One region of the Streptosporangium album genome, then DNA from elsewhere that is predicted to be linked to it. Evidence: riboswitches for the same ligand, from Rfam matches in the RefSeq annotation. Region 1 holds a riboswitch; each other region holds the start of a gene.
The links. A riboswitch is a leader RNA that binds a small molecule or an ion and turns the genes downstream of it on or off. The one in region 1 is predicted to bind cobalamin.
Positions count from the first base shown of each region.

Region 2: linked by a shared signal. The riboswitch ahead of FHR32_RS31225 (CbtB domain-containing protein) and the one ahead of FHR32_RS33470 (ribonucleoside-diphosphate reductase subunit alpha) in region 1 are both predicted to bind cobalamin.
Region 3: linked by a shared signal. The riboswitch ahead of cobN (cobaltochelatase subunit CobN) and the one ahead of FHR32_RS33470 (ribonucleoside-diphosphate reductase subunit alpha) in region 1 are both predicted to bind cobalamin.

Region 1 is NZ_JACHJU010000003.1:771,034-778,206, reverse strand. Features, by position in the region: gene FHR32_RS33485 (hypothetical protein) at 9-284, shown strand; gene glmS (glutamine--fructose-6-phosphate transaminase (isomerizing)) at 343-2,163, shown strand; gene FHR32_RS33475 (Bug family tripartite tricarboxylate transporter substrate binding protein) at 2,271-3,293, shown strand; cobalamin riboswitch at 3,292-3,494, shown strand; gene FHR32_RS33470 (ribonucleoside-diphosphate reductase subunit alpha) at 3,673-5,880, shown strand; gene FHR32_RS33465 (ribonucleotide-diphosphate reductase subunit beta) at 5,906-6,901, shown strand; gene FHR32_RS33460 (IS982 family transposase) at 7,058-7,173, shown strand, end outside.
Region 2 is NZ_JACHJU010000003.1:293,216-300,388, reverse strand. Features, by position in the region: gene arc (proteasome ATPase) at 1-1,091, shown strand, start outside; gene FHR32_RS31235 (acyltransferase family protein) at 1,253-2,395, shown strand; gene dop (depupylase/deamidase Dop) at 2,481-3,995, shown strand; adenosylcobalamin (AdoCbl) riboswitch at 4,136-4,229, shown strand; gene FHR32_RS31225 (CbtB domain-containing protein) at 4,272-4,466, shown strand; gene FHR32_RS31220 (CbtA family protein) at 4,477-5,223, shown strand; gene FHR32_RS31215 (histidine phosphatase family protein) at 5,220-5,816, shown strand; gene FHR32_RS31210 (magnesium chelatase subunit D family protein) at 5,800-7,173, shown strand, end outside.
Region 3 is NZ_JACHJU010000005.1:21,774-28,946, reverse strand. Features, by position in the region: partial or broken gene FHR32_RS36420 (TauD/TfdA family dioxygenase) at 1-193, shown strand, start outside; gene cobN (cobaltochelatase subunit CobN) at 451-4,119, opposite strand; cobalamin riboswitch at 4,280-4,472, opposite strand; gene FHR32_RS36410 (ferredoxin-like domain-containing protein) at 4,553-5,857, shown strand; gene FHR32_RS36405 (precorrin-8X methylmutase) at 5,854-6,480, shown strand; gene FHR32_RS36400 (precorrin-2 C(20)-methyltransferase) at 6,477-7,173, shown strand, end outside.

The DNA.
Region 1 (7,173 bases):
CCTGCTCTGTGTCCACGGCATGGCATCCGCATGAGGATCTCGTTACCCACCTGACCCGGACGAGCGCACTCGGTCCGGGGGAGGCGGCGCGGGTGGTGGCGGACGTGCTGGCGTACTTCTCCGAGCCCGTCGAGGAGTTCGTCCGGCGGCGTCACGCCGAGCTCAAGTCCAAGGGGCTGGTCAACGACGAGATCTTCCCCCGGATCGCCGTCGAGATCCGGGCCCGCCGCGTCGCGGCGCCCGAACTCTCCGTGCGCCAGCTGCGCCGGATCGTCTATGGGTGAAGCGTTTACGGGCAGGTCGTTGTTCACCGGCAAGTCGTCTACGGCAAGGAGCAATTAGATGTGCGGAATCGTGGCTTATGTGGGGCCCAAGGACGCGGCGCCCATCCTGTTGGAGGGCCTGCAGCGCCTTGAGTACCGGGGCTACGACTCGGCCGGTGTGGTGGTCTCCAACAAGGGCCTGAAGTTGCGCAAGGTCAAAGGCCGGGTGGCCGACCTGGCGGCGGTCGTACCGGCGCGGTTCAAGGGCGGCCTGGGCATCGGGCACACCCGCTGGGCCACCCACGGGGCGCCCAGCGACGTCAACGCCCACCCCCACCTGTCCACCGACGAGCGTGTCGCGGTGGTGCACAACGGGATCATCGAGAACGCCGACGAGCTGCGCGCCAAGCTGGAGGCCGACGGCGCGGTCTTCGCGTCCGAGACCGACACCGAGGTGCTGTCGCACCTGATCGCCCGTACCGTCGAGGAGACCGACTCGCTGGAGGAGGCGGTCCGGATGGCGCTCAAGCGGGTCGTCGGCACGTACGGCATCGCGGTGCTCGACGCCCAGCGGCCCGGCGAGGTGGTGGTGGCCCGCAACGGCAGCCCGATCGTGCTGGGCATCGGCGAGAAGGAGATGTTCGCCGCCTCCGACGTCGCCGCCCTGGTCCGCTACACCCGTCAGGTGGTCCATCTGGAGGACGGCGAGCTCGCGGTGCTGAAGGCGGACGGCTTCACCACCTTCGCCAGCGACGCGCGCGAGACGGCCAAGGAGCCGCTGACCGTCGACTGGGAGGCCGGGCACTACGACACCGGCGGCTACGAGCACTACCTGCTCAAGGAGATCTCCGAGCAGCCGGAGACCGTGGCCAGGACATTGCGCGGGCGGTTGGACGACCGCTTCCACATCGCCCATCTGGGCGGGCTCAACATGGACGCGCGCGAGACGCGGTCGTTCCGCCGTGTGAAGATCATCGGTTGTGGCTCGGCCTACTACTCGGGCCAGATCGGCGCCCAGCTGATCGAGGAGCTGGCGCGGATCCCGGCCGACGCCGAGCCGGCCAGCGAGTTCCGCTACCGCAGCCCGGTGGTGGAGCCCGACACCCTCTACGTGGCGATCAGCCAGTCGGGGGAGACCTACGACACGCTGGCGGCGGTCCAGGAGCTCAAGCGCAAGGGCGGCCGGGTGCTCGGCATCGTCAACACCGTCGGCAGCGCCATAGCCCGCGAGTGCGACGGCGGCGTCTACCTGCACGCCGGCCCCGAGGTCTCGGTGGCGAGCACGAAGGCGTTCACCTCGACCGCGGTGGCCTTCGCGCTGCTCGCGCTCCACCTGGGGCGGGTGCGCGACCTGTCCCCGGCCGACGGCCGCCGCATCTGCGAGGGCCTGCGCAGGCTGCCCGGCCAGATCAAGGAGATCCTGGCGCTGGAGCCGCAGATCAAGGAGCTCGCGCACAAGTACGCCGACGCGCCGAGCATGATGTTCGTCGGCCGGGTCCGGGGTTACCCGGTGGCCCGTGAGGGCGCGCAGAAGCTCAAGGAGATCTCCTACGTGCACGCCGAGGCATATCCGGCCAGTGAGCTCAAGCACGGGCCGCTGGCGCTGATCGGCCCGGAGATGCCGACCGTCGCGATCGTCCCCGACGACGAACTGCTGGACAAGAACCTCACCACGCTGGGCGAGATCCGCGCGCGCGGGGGGCGGGTGCTCATGGTCGGCCACCGTACGGCCGACCCCAAGCTGGCCGACGACTGCGTCGTGGTGCCGAGGAACGAGATCGAGCTGGACCCGATCCTGCTGTCGATCCCGCTCCAGCTCCTGGCCTACCACGCCGCCGTGGCACTGGAGCGGGACGTGGACAAGCCTCGCAACCTGGCCAAGAGCGTCACGGTGGAGTGAGTCTCGACCCCGCCGATCCCCCCAAGGGCCATAAGACCCCTAATTTGTGACAGAAAGTGATGTGTCGATAGCCTGGGGTATTGGAGGGGTGTGGGGAGGGGGCGCTTATGCACCGCAGGCGCTTCCTCGTGCTCGCCCTGGGAGTCATGGCCGCCGGCGGCTGCGGGCCCGGCTCCCGCATGCCCACGGCGGGCCGGCTCACCGTGGTCGCGCCCGCCGCGCGCGGGCAGGGCTGGGACCGGGCCGCCCGCGCGCTGGCCATGGTCCTGACCGGCGATCAGATGGCACGGACGGTCGAGGTGAGCAACTACCCGGGCGGCCTGGGCGCCGCCGCCCTGGGCGCGTTCCCCGCCGCCCGGGGCCCGTTCATGCGCGAGGGCAGGCTGCTCCTCACCGGGATGCCCATGGTGGCGGGAGCGGAGATCGCCAACGCCGCCTCGGTGGCGGAGTCCACCACCCCCCTGGCCCGCCTCGTCGGCGACTGGGCGGCTCTGGTCGTCCCGGACGGCTCACACCTGCGCGCCTTCGAGGACTTCGCCGCGGCGCTCCGCCGCGACCCCGCCGGGCTGACGGTGGGAGGCCGGATGGAGGGCGGCTCCGACCACGTGCTCTACGGCATGATCGGCAAGTGCCTGGGGGTGGACACCCGGCTGCTGGACTACGCCGGCTACTCCAACGGGATCGAGGCGGCACAGGCGCTCCACGAGGGCCGGGTGGCCGCCCTGCTGGGCTCCGCCCGATCCTTCGTGCCCGAGATCGCGGCGGGCCGCCTGCGGCCGCTGGTGGTCTCCTCCGCCGAGCGGATCGACGGGATCGACGCGCCGACGTTGATGGAGCTGGACATCCGCCTGGAGTACACCGACTGGTGCGGCGTCCTCGGGCCCCGGGGCATGAGCGCCGAGGACAGGGACGCGGCCGTCGCTCTGTGTGACCGCGTCGACGCCTCCTCCCGCTGGCGGGCCGTCTGCGTGGCCAACGGCTGGAACCGGGTCTACCTGAGCGGAGACGACTTCCGCCAGTGGCTCGTCACGGAGACGGGCCGTACCCGCGAGGTGCTCAACGAACTCGGCCTGTTGAGCACTTTCTCCACAAGCTGTTGGGGCAGTTGCGTCCGACGCCCCTACATGTAGGATCCTGCTCGTTGCTGGTTCGCCCTCTCCCGAGGGCGAGGCAAGAGGGAACCCGGTGGGAATCCGGGACTGCCCCGCAGCGGTGAACGGGAACGACCGCCGTCACGGAGCACTGGGCACGCCATGCCTGGGAAGCGACGGTCAGTAGGCATCTGTCAGGCGCCCGTGAGTCCGAAGACCTGCCGGTGACATATGGGAGAGAGCGCCGAGCCGCGCACCGACGTGTGCGGGACGAGGCGAACTCGATCATGGAAACTGTCCAGGGCCTCGAGGGAGGGCTCGCGGAATGAGGCGGTTCTGCGTGCCCGGAACCGCTCTGTGACGCGTGCGCTTTTTCGGCGGAGCCCTACGGGGAATTCGAGCGCGCGAGGGGTAGCACGTGACACAGACTTTGGCCGGCGCCGCCGGGAAGACCGGTAACGACCCGGCTGCCCGCCGGTTGGCCATCGAGGAGGCCGCCGCCCGGGTGATCACCGATCCGGAGAACTCCAGGATCGCCGCCGGGCTGCTGACGGAGCTGATCGCCGACGAGGCGGCCGAGCACGGCGTGCGGACCTTCTCCGAGTCGATCGCCGCCACGCACGCGGCGGGACTCGTCCAGGACGGTCTGGCCGCCTTCGTGGCCGCCCACGCCGAGGCGCTGGACGCGCTGGTGGCACCGGACGCCGACGGCCGGTTCGAGTACTTCGGGCTGCGCACGGTCTACGACCGCTACCTGCTGCGCCACCCGCGGACCCGCAGGGTCCTGGAGCGTCCGCAGCACTTCTTCCTGCGGGTGGCCTGCGGCCTGTCCGAGTCGGTCGAGGAAGCCGCCGAGCTGTACGCGCTCATGGCCACCCTGTCCTACCTGCCGAGTTCACCCACCCTGTTCAACTCCGGCTCGCGCAGGCCCCAACTGTCCTCCTGCTTCCTGCTCGACTCGCCCCGCGACGAGCTGGAGGCGATCTACGAGCGCTACGGGCAGGTCGCGCGGCTGTCGAAGTACGCCGGGGGCATCGGCATCGCCTGGACCCGGATACGTTCGCGGGGCTCGTTGATCCAGGGCACCAACGGCCACTCCAACGGCATCGTGCCGTGGCTGCGCACGCTGGACGCGAGCGTCGCCGCGGTCAACCAGGGCGGCCGCCGCAAGGGCGCGGCCTGCGTCTACCTGGAGTCCTGGCACGCCGACATCGAGGAGTTCCTCGAACTGCGCGACAACACCGGCGAGGAGGCCCGCCGCACGCACAACCTGAACCTGGCCAACTGGGTCCCCGACGAGTTCATGCGCCGGGTGGAGGCAGACGGTGTGTGGTCGCTGTTCGACCCCAAGGAGGTCCCCCAGCTCACCGACCTGTACGGCGCCGCGTTCGAGGAGGCCTACCGGGCCGCCGAGGCCGAGGGCCGCTACGTCAGGCAGGTCCCGGCCCGGTCGCTGTACGGCCGGATGATGCGCACCCTCGCCCAGACCGGCAACGGCTGGATGACCTTCAAGGACGCGGCCAACCGGACCTCCAACCAGACGGCCCGCCCCGAGAACGTCATCCACCTGTCCAACCTCTGCACCGAGATCCTCGAGGTGACCGGCGACGCGGAGACGGCCGTCTGCAATCTCGGCTCGATCAACCTCGCAGCCCACCTGGACGGCCAGGACGTCGACTGGGCGCGGCTGCGCCGGACCGTCCGAACCGCCGTGCGGTTCCTGGACCGGACCATCGACCTGGGCTTCTACCCGACCCCCGAGGCCGAGACCGCCAACAGGAAGTGGCGGCCGATCGGCCTGGGCGTCATGGGCCTGGCCGACGTGTTCTTCTCGCTGCGCCTGCCGTTCGACTCGCCGCGGGCGCTGGAGCTGTCCACCCGGATCTCCGAGGAGATCGCGCTGGCGGCCTATGCCACGTCCGCCGACCTGGCCGTCGAGCGGGGCCGTCATCCCTCCTACGACGAGACGCGGGCCGCCGGCGGCGTGCTCCACCCCGACCACTACGGGGCCGGGCGGTCGCCGGAGTGGGAGCGGCTCAGGGAGAGGATCGCCGAGACCGGCCTGCGCAACTCGCTGATGATCGCGATCGCGCCCACCGCCACCATCGCCTCCATCGCGGGCTGCTACGAGTGCATCGAGCCCCAGGTCTCCAACATCTTCAAGCGCGAGACCCTGTCGGGGGAGTTCCTCCAGGTCAACCGCTACCTGGTCCGTGACCTTTCGGCCCGGGCCCTGTGGACCCCGCAGATCCGGGACGCGATCAAGCGGGCGGACGGCTCGATCCAGGACGTCCCCGGCGTGCCGGAGGATCTCAAGGCGCTCTACCGGACCGCCTGGGAGCTGCCGCAGAAGGCGCTGATCGACCTGGCCGCGGCACGCACGCCGTACATCGACCAGTCGCAGTCGCTGAACCTCTTCATGGCCACGCCGACCATCGGCAAGCTGTCCTCGATGTACGCCTACGCGTGGAAGTCCGGGCTCAAGACGACCTACTACCTGCGCTCACGCCCGGCGACCCGGATCGCGCAGACCACGGTGGCCCAGGCCACGCCCGTCGCCGTGCTCGATCCGGAGGCCGTCGCGTGCTCCCTGGAGAACCCCGAGTACTGCGACGCCTGCCAGTAGGCACTCCTTCGAAAGGCTCTCTCTGATGTTGCTCGACCCTGGCATGGACCTCACGCTGCGGCCCATGCGCTACCCGGAGTTCTACGAGCGCTACCGGGCCGCGATCCGCAACACCTGGACCGTCGAGGAGGTGGACCTCACCTCCGACCTGGCGGACCTGGCCAGGATGACGCCTCAGGAGCGTCATCTGATCAACCGCCTCGTCGCGTTCTTCGCGACCGGCGACTCGATCGTGGCCAACAACCTGGTTCTGAACCTCTACCAGCACCTCAACGCCCCCGAGGCGCGGCTGTATCTCAGCAGGCAGCTCTTCGAGGAGGCGGTGCACGTCCAGTTCTACCTGACGCTGCTGGACACCTACCTGCCCGACCACGACGAGCGGGTCAAGGCCTTCGCCGCCGTCGAGCACATCCCCTCGATCCGGGACAAGGCCGAGTTCTGCTTCCGGTGGATCGACTCGCTCGGCGGGCTGGACCGGCTGGAGTCGCGGGACGACCGGCGGGCGTTCCTGCTCAACCTGATCTGCTTCGCCGCGTGCATCGAGGGGCTGTTCTTCTACGGCGCCTTCGCCTACGTCTACTGGTTCCGCTCCAAGGGGCTGCTGGGCGGCCTGGCCACCGGGACGAACTGGGTCTTCCGTGACGAGTCCATGCACATGGAGTTCGCCTTCGAGGTGGTGGACACCGTACGGGCCGAGGAACCGGACCTGTTCGACGACGCGCTCGGCGCGCAGGTCACCCAGATGATCGAGGAGGCGGTGGACGCGGAACTCGCCTTCGCGGCCGACCTGTGCGGCGACGGCCTGTCCGGGATGGGCGTGGACCAGATGCGGCAGTACCTGGAATACGTGGCCGACCAGCGCCTGACCCGGCTCCGGTTCCCCGTCCGCTACGGCACCGCCAACCCGTTCGCGTTCATGGAGTTGCAGGATGTGCAGGAGTTGGCCAATTTCTTCGAACGACGGGTTTCTGCCTATCAGGTAGCCGTTGAGGGGAATGTGTCTTTCGACGAGGCATTCTGACTATGGAACGGATCCCCGGGCACTCCGAGTCGCTGCCCCGTTTCCGGGTGGTGCAGGAGAGCGAGCGGCTGTCCCGGTTCGGACCGGGGGAGCCCTAGACGATTGAGTCCAAGGGATCGCCTGCGAAAATAGGGCGAGGGCGTTCAAGATCCGTTTGTGACGACAGAACTGAACACCCTCGCAACCGCACTCTATGTCAAGATCGACGACGCGGTGAAGGCATCGCCGGACCTGCTGCCATGGCGGCCGAAAACGGGGATCGCACCCGCCCT
Region 2 (7,173 bases), 480 kb from region 1:
AGGTGCCCGACATCTCCTACGAGGAGATCGGCGGGCTCATGCGGCAGATCGAGCAGATCAGGGACGCGATCGAGCTTCCCTACCTGCACGCCGACCTCTTCCGCGAGCACAAGCTGCGTCCCCCGAAGGGCGTGCTGCTGTACGGCCCGCCCGGCTGCGGCAAGACGCTCATCGCCAAGGCCGTCGCCAACTCCCTGGCCAAGCAGGTCGCGGAGAAGACCGGCCAGTCCGGTAAGAGCTTCTTCCTCAACATCAAGGGTCCCGAGCTTCTCAACAAGTACGTCGGTGAGACCGAGCGGCACATCCGCCTGGTCTTCCAGCGCGCCCGGGAGAAGGCCTCCGAGGGCACCCCGGTGATCGTGTTCTTCGACGAGATGGACTCGATCTTCCGGACCCGAGGCTCGGGCGTCTCCTCCGACGTCGAGAACACCATCGTTCCCCAGCTCCTGTCGGAGATCGACGGTGTCGAGGGCCTGGAGAACGTGATCGTGATCGGCGCCTCCAACCGCGAAGACATGATCGACCCGGCGATCCTGCGGCCCGGCCGCCTGGACGTCAAGATCAAGATCGAGCGGCCGGACGCCGAGGCGGCCAGGGACATCTTCTCGAAGTACCTCATCGAAGACCTCCCCCTCCATCCCGAGGACCTCGCGGAGCACAGTGGCAGTCGCGGGGGCACCATCTCGGGCATGATCCAGCGGGTGGTCGAGCGGATGTACACCGAGAGCGAGGAGAACCGCTTCCTCGAGGTGACCTACGCCAACGGCGACAAGGAGGTCCTGTACTTCAAGGACTTCAACTCCGGCGCCATGATCCAGAACATCGTCGACCGCAGCAAGAAGATGGCGATCAAGCAGTTCCTCGAGTCCGGGCAGAAGGGCCTGCGGATCCAGCATCTGCTGGCGGCCTGCGTGGACGAGTTCTCCGAGAACGAGGACCTGCCCAACACCACCAACCCCGACGACTGGGCCCGCATCTCCGGCAAGAAGGGCGAGCGGATCGTCTACATCCGCACGCTCGTGACGGGCAAGCAGGGCACCGAGGCCGGCCGCTCCATCGACACGGTGGCCAACACCGGCCAGTACCTCTAGCAGCACGGACGCCGACGGCGCGGTCCCACACCGGGGACCGCGCCGTCGGCGTCCGTCGTGGCGGTCCCATCCGTCACCGAAGTGAACCCGTGTCACATGGAACCCAACTGATCGAAAAGCCGTCCAAGTGGCGTGCATGAACATTTCGGCCCGGTCATCAGGTGACCGGCGCGGGGTCCGGCGGAGCGGCTCGGGGCAGCGGCCGTCTCGGTGAACTCGACCTCCTCCGTTTCGTCGCCGCCCTGGCAGTGCTCTCCTTCCACTACTTCATCGCCTTCGCCTCGGTGTGGGGGGACCGCCCGTCCAAGCTGTTCCCCGCGATCTCCACGCTGTCGGGCCTCGGCATCCTGGGCGTCGAGCTGTTCTTCATGATCAGCGGTTTCGTCATCCTGATGAGCATCTGGGGCCGGGGACTGGGCGCGTTCGCCCTCTCCCGGCTGGTGCGGCTCTTCCCCGCCTACTGGGTCAGCATCGGCGTCACCGCCGCGGTCTACGGCCTGACCGCCGCCACCGCCCTGGACCCCAAGCTCAGCCTCGGGGAGTACGGGGTCAACCTCACGATGCTCCAGCGGGCCTTCGGCGTCTACGACGCCAACGGCGTCTACTGGTCGCTCTGGGCGGAGCTCCGTTTCTACCTGCTGATCTCGGTCCTGGTGCTCGTCGGGGTGACGTTCAACCGCTGCCTGGTCTTCATGGGTGTCTGGCTGCTGGCGGCGGGGTTCTTCGCGGGCAGCGAGAACAAGTGGGTCGACCTCGTGGTGATGCCCAAGTACGCGGCGTACTTCGTCGGAGGCATGGCCTTCTTCCTGATGACCAAGTACGGGCCCAAGCTGATCCTGTGGTGCGTGGCCGGGATCAGCGCGGGTCTGGCGGTCAACGCGGCGCTCAACCGGGTCACCGGGCGGGTGGAACTGGTCGGCTACGCCGCGATGCCCGTGCCCGGGTGGGCCGTCGCCGCCACGGTGATCTGCTTCTACGTGCTCATGGCGATGGTGGCGCTCGGCTGGCTGAGGTGGCTGCGCTGGCGCGGCCTGGTCGTCCTGGGCGCGCTGACCTACCCGCTCTACCTGTTCCACACCACGGCCGCGGTCCTGATCGTCCCCGCCCTGCGGGACGCGCTGCCGCCCTGGCTGACCGCCCTGGTCACCCTGCTGGCCGCGATGGCTTTCTCCTACCTGGTGTATCGGATCGCCGAACGGCCCGTTCAGGAGTTCGTCAAGGCGAGGCGCCGCAGGTCGGCCACACCGCCTCCCCCGCCGCCCCTGATGCCCTTCGCGGCGGGTGAAAAGGCCTCGGTGCCATAACTGTCTGGCCACCGGGCATAGTGAAGGGTCTAGGGTCGGGGATATATACGGCGAAGAGGCACTCCCGGATGAACAGAGGATGCGCATGACGGTACGGCGGGTGATGGGCATCGAGACCGAGTACGGCATCTCCGTGCCCGGACAGCCGGGAGCCAACGCGATGGTGACCTCATCCCAGGTCGTCAACGCCTACCTGGCAGCCTCGGCGGCCAGGGCGCGGCGAGCACGGTGGGACTTCGAGGAGGAGAACCCACTGCGCGACGCCCGGGGTTTCGACCTGTCCAGGGAGGTGGCCGACCAGAGCCAGCTCACGGACGAGGATCTGGGCCTGGCCAATGTGATCCTCACCAACGGCGCTCGGCTCTACGTCGACCACGCCCACCCGGAGTACTCCGCTCCCGAGTGCACCAATCCGCGGGCCGCGGTGCTCTGGGACAAGGCGGGGGAGCGGGTGATGCACGACGCCGCGGTCCGCGCGTCCGCCATCCCCGCCAACGCTCCGATCCAGCTCTACAAGAACAACACCGACAACAAGGGCGCCTCCTACGGCTGCCACGAGAACTACCTGATGCGACGGGCCACGCCGTTCGCCGACATCGTCAGGCACCTGACACCGTTCTTCGTCTCCCGGCAGGTCGTCACCGGCGCCGGCAAGGTCGGCATCGGCCAGGACTCGCGCGGCGAGGGGTTCCAGATCAGCCAGCGGGCCGACTTCTTCGAGGTCGAGGTGGGCCTGGAGACCACGCTCAAGCGGCCGATCATCAACACCCGGGACGAGCCCCACGCCGACCCGGAGAAATACCGCCGGCTGCACGTCATCATCGGCGACGCCAACATGTCGGAGATCTCGACCTACCTGAAGCTGGGCTCCACCGCGCTTGTCCTGGCCATGATCGAGGACGGCTACTTCACCCGTGACCTCGCCGTGGAGAACCCTGTCCAGGCGCTGCGCGCGGTCTCCCACGACCCGACGCTCAAATACGAGATCGCGATGCGCGACGGCCGTAAGCTCACGGCCGTCCAGCTCCAGATGGAGTATCTGGAGCTGGCGCGCAAGTACGCCGAGGAGCGTAGCGGCAACGGCGTGGACGAGCTCACCAAGGACGTCCTGGACCGCTGGGAGTCGGTCCTGACCCGCCTGGCCGAGGACCCGATGCAGCTCTCCAGGGAGCTGGACTGGGTCGCCAAGCTGGAGCTGCTGGAGGGCTACCGCACCCGCGACGGCCTCCCCTGGTCCCATCCGCGCCTGCAACTCGTCGACCTCCAATACTCCGACATCCGTCCCGACCGGGGCCTGTACAACCGGCTGGTCGCCCGGGGCCGCATGCAGCGCCTGGTCACCGAGGAAGAGGTCCAGCGGGCCGTAGAGGCCCCGCCCAGCGACACGCGGGCCTACTTCCGGGGCCGTTGCCTGAGCCAGTTCGGCGAGTCGGTCGCCGCCGCCTCCTGGGACTCGGTCATCTTCGACATCCCCGGCCGCGAGTCCCTGCAGCGTGTCCCGACCTTGGAGCCGCTGCGCGGCACCAAGGCCCACGTGGGCGAGCTGTTCGACCGTTGCCGCACGGCCGCCGAGCTGGTGAACGCCCTCACCGGCGAGTAGCGACCGTCCTTTCGCGGGGCGGTGGCCGATCTGGCCGCCGCCCCGCGAGCCGTGCTGCCCGGGGAGGCGCGTCATCCGCGCGGCCCGGCGGTGCCGGGATTGACGGGCGGCAGGGAACCGGGATACGTTCCGGGTGTTTTGTGGCGGCGCGAGGGAAATCCGGTGAAATTCCGGTGCGGTCGCGCCACTGTAACCGGCCCCTCGGGGCCGGGAGCCAGGTCACTCGGCCGCCACCGACCTACGAAAAGGGACGCGTCAATCCCGGAGGAGGTGGCCGTGACTCAGATCTCGGCTCCGCACATCCAGCCCGTTCCATGGGCCTCGCTCACCCGCTGGCTGCTCGCCGTACCGGTGCTGCTGCTCATCGCCTACCTGGTCGCCTTCGACCAGGGCGCGATCTCGCAGGCCGGGAACTACCTGCACGAACTCATGCACGACGGACGCCATCTCCTCGGCGTTCCGTGCCACTGAGCCGCGCGCGATGACCAAACTCATCATGCGAGGCCTGCTCGTCGGGCTGCTCGCGGGCCTGCTCGCGGCCGTCTTCGCCTCCATCGTGGGGGAGCCGCGCATCGACCAGGCCATCACGCTGGAGGAGGCGGCCTCGGCCGCCTCCCCGGCCGGCGACTCCCATTCCCACGGGACGGCCGGGCCCGAAGGACACTCCCACGACGAGGGCGAGGCGCTGGTCAGCAGGGACGGCCAGCGGTTCGGGCTCTTCCTGGCCCTGGCCCTGTACGGCCTGGCCGTCGGCGGCCTGTTCGCCCTCGTCTACGCGGCCGTGCGCGGCAGGGCCGGGCCCCGCTCGGAACCGGTGCTCGCGATCACCCTCGCGGCTGCCGCGTTCGCCGCCGTCGTCCTCATTCCTTTCCTGAAATATCCAGCCAATCCGCCTGCCGTCGGCGATCCCGAGACGATCAACCAGCGCACCGTGCTCTACCTGGCCGCCGTGGCCATCGGGATCCTCTCCGTCGCGGCGGGCGCGGCCACCCATCGCTACGCCGACCGGAGCGAACCGTGGCTGCGCTGGCTGGCCACGGGCGCCACGGTGCTGGCGCCGGTGGCGGCGGCCTGGATCCTCCTGCCGGAGGTCGACGAGGTGCCTCAGGGCTTCCCCGCCGGCCTCCTGTGGGACTTCCGTATCGCCTCCATCGGCACCCAGGCGGTCTTCTGGGCCGGTGTCGGCACGCTGTTCGCCTTCGCCGCGCGCAGGCGCAGCCCGGTGTGAGCACCCCTTCGGGGGTCACACGCCTGACGCTGATCTGCCACGCCTCGACCTCGGCGACGGTGCGGGCCGCGTTCCCGGGCGACGAACCGCTCGACGGACGCGGCCTGCGCCAGGCAGGCCGCCTGGCCGGGCGGTTCGGCCGGGGCAGAGCCGTCTGCGCCCCGGAATCGCGCTGCGCGCAGACGGCCGCGGCACTCGGGCTGCGGGCCGACCCCGATCCGCTGCTGGCCGACTGCGACTACGGGCGGTGGAGCGGGAGAACGCCGGCCGAGGTCGAGGCCGCCGAACCCGCCGCCCTCACCGCCTGGCTCACCGACCCCGCCGCCGCACCCCACGGGGGAGAGCCGATCACCGGTCTGCTCGGCCGGGTGGCCGGCTGGCTCTCGGGCCGGCCGCCCGGCCGGACCGTCGCCATCACCCACCCCCCGGTCATCCGCGCCGCGATCGTTCACACCCTCGGCGCGCCCGCCCTCGCCTTCTGGCGCGTCGACGTCGCGCCGCTGGCCCGCGTCACGCTCACCGGCCGAGGCGGGCGCTGGCGGCTGAGTCACACCCCGCACGACGACATCCAAGGAGATCCCGAAGGTGCGTGACCCGCGTTATCCCTTCACCGCGATCGTGGGCTCGGAGGACCTGAAACTCGCGCTCATCCTCAACGCCGTCTCCTCCGGCGTCGGCGGAGTGCTGATCCGGGGTGAGAAGGGCACGGCCAAGTCCACGATCGTCCGTGCGCTGGCGGCGCTCCTGCCCGCCGTAGAGGTGGTGAACGGCTGCCGCTTCTCCTGCGCCCCCCTCGCGCCGGACCCCGGATGCCCCGACGGGCCGCACGGGGCCGGAGCCGGGACCGCCCGGCCCGCGCGCCTGGTCGAACTGCCGGTCGGCGCCTCCGAGGACCGCCTGGCCGGCTCGCTCGACATCGAACGCGCACTCACCGAGGGCGTCAAGGCCTTCGAGCCCGGCCTCCTGGCAGCCGCCCACCGGGGTGTCCTGTACGTGGACGAGGTCAACCTGCTCCACGACCACCTGGTCGACCTGCTGCTCGACGCCGCCGCGCTCGGCACCTGCTACGTCGAGCGCGAAGGGGTGTCGGTACGGCACGCCGCCCGCTTCCTGCTGGTGGGCACCATGAACCCGGAGGAGGGAGAGCTCCGGCCGCAGCTCCTCGACCGGTTCGGGCTGACCGTGGAGGTCCGTGCGTCGCGGGAGCCGTCCCAGCGGGCGGAGGTGGTACGGCGGCGCCTGGCCTTCGACGCGGGTCCGGCCGCCTTCGCCGCCCAGTGGTCCGGCGAGGAGGAGGCCCTCGCGGCGCGGGTCGCGCAGGCGCGGGCACGGGTGGCGGATGTGGTCCTGCCGGACTCCGCGCTCCGGCAGATCGCCACGGTCTGCGCGGCGTTCGAGGTGGACGGGCTCCGTGCCGACCTGGTCACCGCGAACGCGGCGATCGCCCACGCCGCCTGGCGGGGCCGTACCGTCGTCACCGCCGACGACGTCCGCGAGGCCGCCAGGCTGGCCCTCCCGCACCGCCGCCGCCGGGACCCCTTCGACGCTCCCGGCCTGGACCAGGCCAAGCTGGAGGACCTCCTCAACGGGTTCCCCGACGAGCCCGACGACGACCCCGACGGCTCGGACCCCGGAGGACCTGACCGCCCTGACGGCGACACGGGCGGTGGGAGGCCGGGGGGCGAGGGCTCCCACCGGGACGGCCCTGACGGGGACCACTCCGCGGAGAGCGACCGGCACTCCGCGCACCCCGGCGACGCGGCCCCGGACCTCACGCGGACCGGCCACGGCCACGGCTCCGGCACGGCCGATGCCGATCCCTCCGCCGCGGGGCCGTCCGCCGAGCCCCGGCCGGAGACCGGGGCGGGCCGGCGAGAGGAGCCCTTGGACGCCGGTCCGGCGCGACCGGCCCGGCCGTTCACCGTCCCGGGGATCGGCACGGGGGCTCCC
Region 3 (7,173 bases), on a different contig from region 1:
CCTCTCCGCCCACGCCCGCGAGTCGTTCAAGGGCCCCCGCAAGATCGTGGTGACCATGGGTGACCCGGTCCCCCTGGACGCCTGCGAGCCGACCGTCCAGCCGCAGGCGGGCTTCGCCAGGGCCACGGCAGCGGCCGGCGGGGAGGCGGCCACGCCCGCCAAGGCTCGCCGCTGGTTCGGCCGCCGCTCCTGACAAGCCGCTTCTGACAAGCCGCTTCTGACAACGGGAGGCACCCCGGGCACGGGCCCGGGGTGCCTCCCGTTCTCTGTGCCGGTCAGGTCGGCGCCCGCTCACTCCCCGCGAGCCGGCGAGCTCCGCCAGCGCGGTCATGTCACGGCCGAGTCCGACCACGTCTCGCCAGATCTTCGAAGGAGAAGGCGAGCTCGACCTCGGGCACCCGACCGTCTGGCACGTGGCAGGACCGCCGCCTGGCGGAGGCGCGATTAGGGTCAGGCGCCGTCTTCGAGGTCTCCCTCCGTCTTGAGATAGACCTCCTGGAGACCGCGCAGGACGTCGGGGTCGGGGTGCTCCCACATGCCCCGCTCCACCGCCTCCAGCAGGCGTTCGGCGATGCCGTGCAGCGCCCAGGGGTTGGACTCGGTCAGGAATGCCTGGTTCTCCGGGTCCAGCACGTAGGTCGCGGCCAGTCTGTCGTACATCCAGTCGGCGACCACGCCGGTGGTGGCGTCGTAGCCGAACAGGTAGTCGACGGTGGCGGCCAGCTCGAAGGCGCCCTTGTAACCGTGCCTGCGCATGGCGGCCAGCCAGCGGGGGTTGACCACCCGGGCACGGAAGATCCTGGAGGTCTCCTCCGAGAGGGTCCGGGTGCGGACCGCGTCCGGACGGGTGCTGTCGCCGACGTAGGCGGCCGGCGCCTTGCCGGTGAGGGCGCGGACGGTGGCGATCATGCCGCCGTGGTACTGGAAGTAGTCGTCGGAGTCGGCGATGTCGTGCTCGCGGGTGTCGACGTTCTTGGCCGCCACCGCGATCCGCCGGTAGGCGCTCTCCATGTCCTGCCGAGCCGGGACCCCGTCGACGCCGCGACCGTAGGCGAAACCGCCCCACACCGCGTAGACCTCGGCGAGGTCGGCGTCGTCGCGCCAGTTGCGGCTGTCGATGAGCGGCAGCAGCCCGGCGCCGTAGGCCCCCGGCCGGGACCCGAAGATCCGCATGGTGGCCCGGCGCTCGTCGCCGTGGCTCTCCCTGTCGGCCAGCACGTGCGCCCGGACGTAGTTGAGCTCCACAGGCTCGTCCAGACCGGCGGCCAGCCGTACCGCGTCGTCGAGCATGGCCACCACGTGCGGGAACGCGTCCCGGAAGAACCCGCTGATCCGGACCGTGACGTCCACCCGCGGACGCCCCAGTTCCCCGGCCGGGATCGGCTCCAGCCCGGTGACCCGCCGCGACGCCTCGTCCCACACCGGCCGCACGCCGAGCAGCGCGAGCACCTCGGCCACGTCGTCCCCGGCGGTGCGCATGGCGCTGGTCCCCCACACCGACAGCCCGACCGAGCGCGGCCAGTCGCCGGTGTCGGCCCGGTAGCGTTCCAGGAGGGAGTCGGCCATCGCCTGCCCGGTCTCCCAGGCCAGCCTGCTCGGCACCGCCTTGGGGTCGACCGAGTAGAAGTTGCGGCCGGTGGGGAGCACGTTGATCAGGCCGCGCAGCGGCGACCCGCTCGGCCCCGCCGGGACGTAGCCGCCGTCGAGGGCGTGCAGGATCGCGTCGATCTCGTCGGTGGTCCGCGCCAGCCGGGGCACGATCTCGGTGGCCGCGAACCTCAGGATCCGCTCCACCAGACCGGGGTCCGCCGCGGCGGCCGGCCTCGGCTCCGTCTCGGAGGCGGTGACCGCATCAGCCGGAGCCGAGGACCGGGCCGAATCGACGCCCAGGACCGCGGCGACCGCACCGGCGGCGGCCGCCGGATCCCAGGACCGCTCCTCCATGGCCTCGACCAGCGCCCGTGCCAGTGTCTCCGCCTCGTCGGTGCCGGTACGGCCGGCCGTGCCGTCCTCGTTCAGGCCCAGGGCTTCGCGCAGTCCCGGAAGGGCCTCGCCGCCCGCCCACATCTGACGGGCGCGGAGCATCGCGAGCACCAGGTCGACGCGGGTCCCCCCGGTCGGAGCGGCGCCCAGCACGTGCAGGCCGTCGCGGATCTGGACGTCCTTGACCTCGCACAGCCAGCCGTCGACGTGCAGCAGGAAGTCGTCGAACTCGGCGTCGTGCGGCCGGTCGCCGATGCCCAGGTCGTGGTCGAGCCGGGCGGCCTGGATCAGGGTCCAGATCTGGGCGCGGATCGCGGGGAGCTTCGCCGGGTCCATCGCGGCGATGGAGGCGTGCTCGTCGAGCAACTGCTCCAGCCGGGCCATGTCCCCGTAGGTGTCGGCGCGGGCCATCGGCGGGACGAGGTGGTCGACCAGGGTGGCGTGGGCGCGGCGCTTGGCCTGGGTGCCCTCGCCGGGGTCGTTGACCAGGAACGGGTAGATCAGCGGCAGGTCGCCGAGCGCGGCGTCGGGTCCGCAGGAGGCCGACAGCCCGGTGGACTTGCCGGGCAGCCACTCCAGGTTGCCGTGCTTGCCCACGTGCACCACGGCGTGCGCGCCGAAACCGTCGGCCAGCCAGCGGTAGGCCGCCAGGTAGTGGTGGCTGGGGGGCAGGTCGGGGTCGTGGTAGATCGCGATGGGGTTCTCGCCGAAGCCTCTGGGCGGCTGCACCATGACCACGACGTTCCCGGCGCGCAGCGCGGCCAGCACGATCTCGCCGTCCGGGTGGTGCGTCCTGTCGACGAACAGCTCGCCCGGCGCGGGCCCCCAGTGCTCCTCCATCCGGGCGCGCAGGTCCGCCGGCAGCGTGCCGTACCAGCCGGTGTACCGGCTCGCCGCGATGCGCACCGGATTGCCGGCGAGCTGCTCCTCGGTGAGCCACTGCTCGTCCTGGCCGCCCGCCGCGATCAGCGCGTGGATCAGCGCGTCGCCGTCCTGCCCGGTCACGCCCGGCAGCTCTCCCTCGGCGCCGATGTCATAGCCCCGCTCGCGCATCACGGCCAGCAGCCTGACCAGGCTCGCGGGGGTGTCCAGGCCGACGGCGTTGCCGATCCGGGAGTGCTTGGTGGGGTAGGCCGACAGCATCAGCGCGATCCGCCGTTCGCCGGCCGGGACGTGCCGGAGCATGGCATGCCGTACGGCGATGCCCGCCACCCGGCGGGCCCGCTCCGGGTCGGCCACGTAGACGGTCAGCCCGTCCTCGTCGATCTCCTTGAAGGAGAACGGCACCGTGATGATCCGGCCGTCGAATTCGGGGATCGCGACCTGGGTGGCCGCGTCGAGCGGGGACAGGCCGTCGTCGTTCTCCTCCCAGGACGCCCGGCTGCTCGTCAGGCAGAGACCCTGCAGGATCGGCACGTCCAGCTCGGCGAGCGCGCCGACGTCCCAGGCCTCGTCGTCCCCGCCGGCGGACGCGGTGGCCGGGCGGGTGCCGCCGGCCGCGAGCACGGTCACCACCAGGGCGTCCACCGTACGGAGGACCTCCAGCAGGCCGGGCTCCGCGCTGCGCAGGGAGGCGCAGTAGACGGGCAGTGCCCGGCCGCCCGCGTCCTCGACCGCCGAGCAGAGGGCCTCGACGAAGGCGGTGTTGCCCGCGACGTGGTGGGCCCGGTAGTAGAGCACGCCGACGACCGGCCCGTCCGCGCGGCGCGGCTCGCGCTGCAGCACGCCCCAGCCGGGGGTGGGGGCGGGGGCGGCGAACCCGTGCCCGGTCAGCAGCAGGGTGTCGGACAGGAACCGGTGCAGCTCGACGAGGTTGGCCGGACCGCCGTGGGCGAGGTAGGCGTGCGCCTCGGCGCAGACCCCGCCGGGCACGGTGGACAGCTCCATCAGCTCGGCGTCGGGCGCCTGCTCGCCGCCGAGCACGACGACGGGCCGGGGCCCGGCGAGCAGGGCGTCCAGGCCCTCCTCCCAGGCGCGGCGCCCGCCCAGCAGCCGGACCACCACCAGGTCGGCGCCCTCCAGCAGGGGCGGCAGGTCCGCGGCGGCGAGCCGGGCGGGGTTGGCCGGCCGGTAGTCCGCCCCGCTCGCACGGGCGCTGAGCAGGTCGGTGTCGGAGGTCGACAGCAGGAGGATCACGCGCCACGCTCCGGCCGGGCGATGGGGCTCGCCGGTGACAGGGGACCGCGCGGGAACGGCGGATGAGGCCCGGCGGCGGGGCACGGCGGTGCCACGAGCTGCTGCGGGAACGGCGAAGAACGCACGGAGCTTCCTCCCTCGGGGTCCTCGCCCCGGGTCGTCGTCGGCTACGACGGCTGGAGTCTCCTGGCTCCCGGATCGGTGCTCCCCCCGGCCTTCCCGTCCGTCGCCGGACCGTGGCCTGGGTGGGGTTCGCTCCCCGGTTACAGTGGCGGGACCGCGCCGGATTCTCACCGGCTTCCTCCCTTGCCGTCGCCACCGATGAGACTACGGCACCCGTTCTCCGCAGGAAACTGGCGTTAGCATCCTCGGCGTGGTCATTAGTGACTTTTCTGGACGATCGCGACCCGATGCCTGTCCCGGGGCGCTCCAGATGCACGCCGCGGCCGACGGCGGGCTGGCGCGGATCCGGGTCCCCGGCGGCCGGCTGACGGCCCCCCAGCTGCGCGGACTCGCCGGCGCCGCGTCCGCTTGGGGGACCGGCGTCATCGAGCTGACCTCCCGCGCGAACGTCCAGGTGCGCGGGCTCGGCGCCGGGAGCGCACCGGCGGGCCGGGACGGAACAGCGGAGACCTCGGGGCGGACCGGGGCGGCGGACCGGTTCGCCGCGCGCATGGCGGAGGCCGGGCTGCTGCCGTCGCCCACCCACGAGCGGGTCCGTAACGTCCTCGCCTCGCCGCTGACCGGCTGCGACGCCGGAGGGACCCTGGACGCCGGCCCGCTGGTCTCCGAGCTGGACCGGCGGCTGTGCGCCCGGGCCGCCCTCGCCGGGCTGCCGGGACGTTTCCTGTTCGCCCTCGACGACGGCAGGGGCGACGTGGCCTGGCTCGGCCCCGACGCGGGAATCCTCCCGACCCGCGCGGACGGAGCGGCCCTGATCCTCGCGGGCGCCGACAGCGGCCTGCGCGTTCCGGTGACCTCGGCGGTCACCGCCCTGCTCGCCGCCGCCGAGGCGTTCCTGGCCGAACCGGCCGTGCGGGAAGGGCGCGCCTGGCGGATCGGCGAGCTGCCCGGCGGTGCCGGACGGGTCGCGGCCCGGGTCCGCGCCACCCTGGAGACCGGCGCCGCCGATCCGGTACGGCTACGCCCACCGGCGGAGCGGTTGCGGGCCGGTCCGCCCTCCGCGGCGGGCGGACCGATCGGGGCGGTCGAGCAGCCCGACGGCCGGGTGGCCCTCGGCGTCGCGGTGCCGCTGGGGCGGCTGACCTCCGCCCAGGCGGAGCTGCTGGCCGCTCTGGCGTCCGGCGGCGAGGTACGGCTGACGCCGTGGCGGGGGGTGGTCCTGCCCGGCCTGGCCCGTGCCGGGCTCGCGCGGACGCTCACCAGACTGGCGGACGCCGGCCTGGTCACCGATGCCGGCTCGCCGTGGATCGGCGTGACGGCCTGCACCGGGCGTCCCGGCTGCGCCAAGTCCCTGGCCGACGTGCGGGCCGACGCCGCCCGCGCCACGGTCTCGGGCCCCGGGATCGCCCCGCCTGTCGCGGACTCCCCGCGCACCGGTACGCTCCCCGTGCACTGGGCGGGCTGCGAGCGGCGCTGCGGCCGTCCCAGGGGACGGGTCGCGGACGTGGTCGCCACCGGCGACGGCTACCGTGTCGACCTCGACGGCCGGAGCCTGGCCTGTGCGGACATCGAAGAGACCACGGCCGTGGTGACGGCCGCCAGAGGGGAAACGTGACCGACTACGTCCGCGACGGCGCGGAGATCTATCGCCGTTCCTTCGCCACCATCCGCGCCGAGAGCGATCTGAGCGGCCTGCCCCCGGACCTCGCCCAGGTGGCGGTCCGCATGATCCACGCCTGCGGGATGGTCGACCTGGTCGCCGACCTCGGGTGGTCGCCCGGCGTCGTGGCGTCGGCGCGGGCGGCCCTGCGCGGGGGCGCGCCGGTGTTGTGCGACGCGATGATGGTCGCCTCCGGGGTGACCCGCCGCCGCCTGCCCGCCGGCAACGAGGTGATCTGCACGCTGGGCGAGCCGGGCGTGCCGGAGCTTGCGGAACGGCTGGGCACCACCCGCAGCGCCGCCGCGCTGGAGCTGTGGCGCGACCGGCTGGAGGGCTCGGTGGTCGCGATCGGCAACGCGCCGACCGCGCTGTTCCGGCTGCTGGAGATGGTCGAGGAGGGCGCGGGCCGCCCGGCCGCCGTGCTGGGCGTCCCGGTCGGCTTCATCGGCGCCGCCGAGTCCAAGCAGGCCCTCGCCGGACACCCGGCGGGACTGGAACACCTGGTCGTGCACGGCCGCAGGGGTGGAAGTGCGATGGCCGCCGCCGCGGTCAACGCGATCGCGAATGAGGACGAATGAATGACGACATGGTGACCGGACGGCTCTGGGGAGTGGGGCTGGGGCCCGGGGACCCGGAGCTGGTGACCGTCAAGGCCGCCCGGCTCGTCGGCGAGGCGGACGTGATCGCCTTCCACAGCGCCCGTCACGGCCGGAGCATCGCCCGTTCGGTCGCCGCGCCGTACCTGCGTGAGGGCCAGATCGAGGAAGCCCTGATCTACCCGCTCACCACGGAGACCACCGACCATCCCGGCGGCTACCAGGGTGCCATCGACGACTTCTACGCCGCCTGCGCGGCCCGGCTGGCCGCTCATCTGGACGCCGGCCGCGACGTGGTGGTGCTGTGTGAGGGCGACCCGCTCTTCTACGGCTCGTACATGCACATGCACAAGCGCCTGTCCCACCGCTACGTCACCGAGGTGGTTCCCGGCGTGACCTCCGTGAGCGGCGCCGCGGCGGTGCTCGGACGGCCACTGGTCGAGCGGGACGAGACGCTGACCGTGCTGCCCGGGACGCTTCCGGCCGAGGTCCTGGCCGAACGCCTGGCCGCCACCGACTCGGCGGCGATCCTCAAGCTCGGCCGGACGTTCACCAAGGTGCGCGACGCGCTGGCCGAGGCCGGGCGGCTCGACGAGGCCTGGTACGTGGAGCGGGCCACCACCGGCGGGCAGCGGCTGGCGCCGCTCGCGGAGGTGGACCCGGACAGCGTGCCGT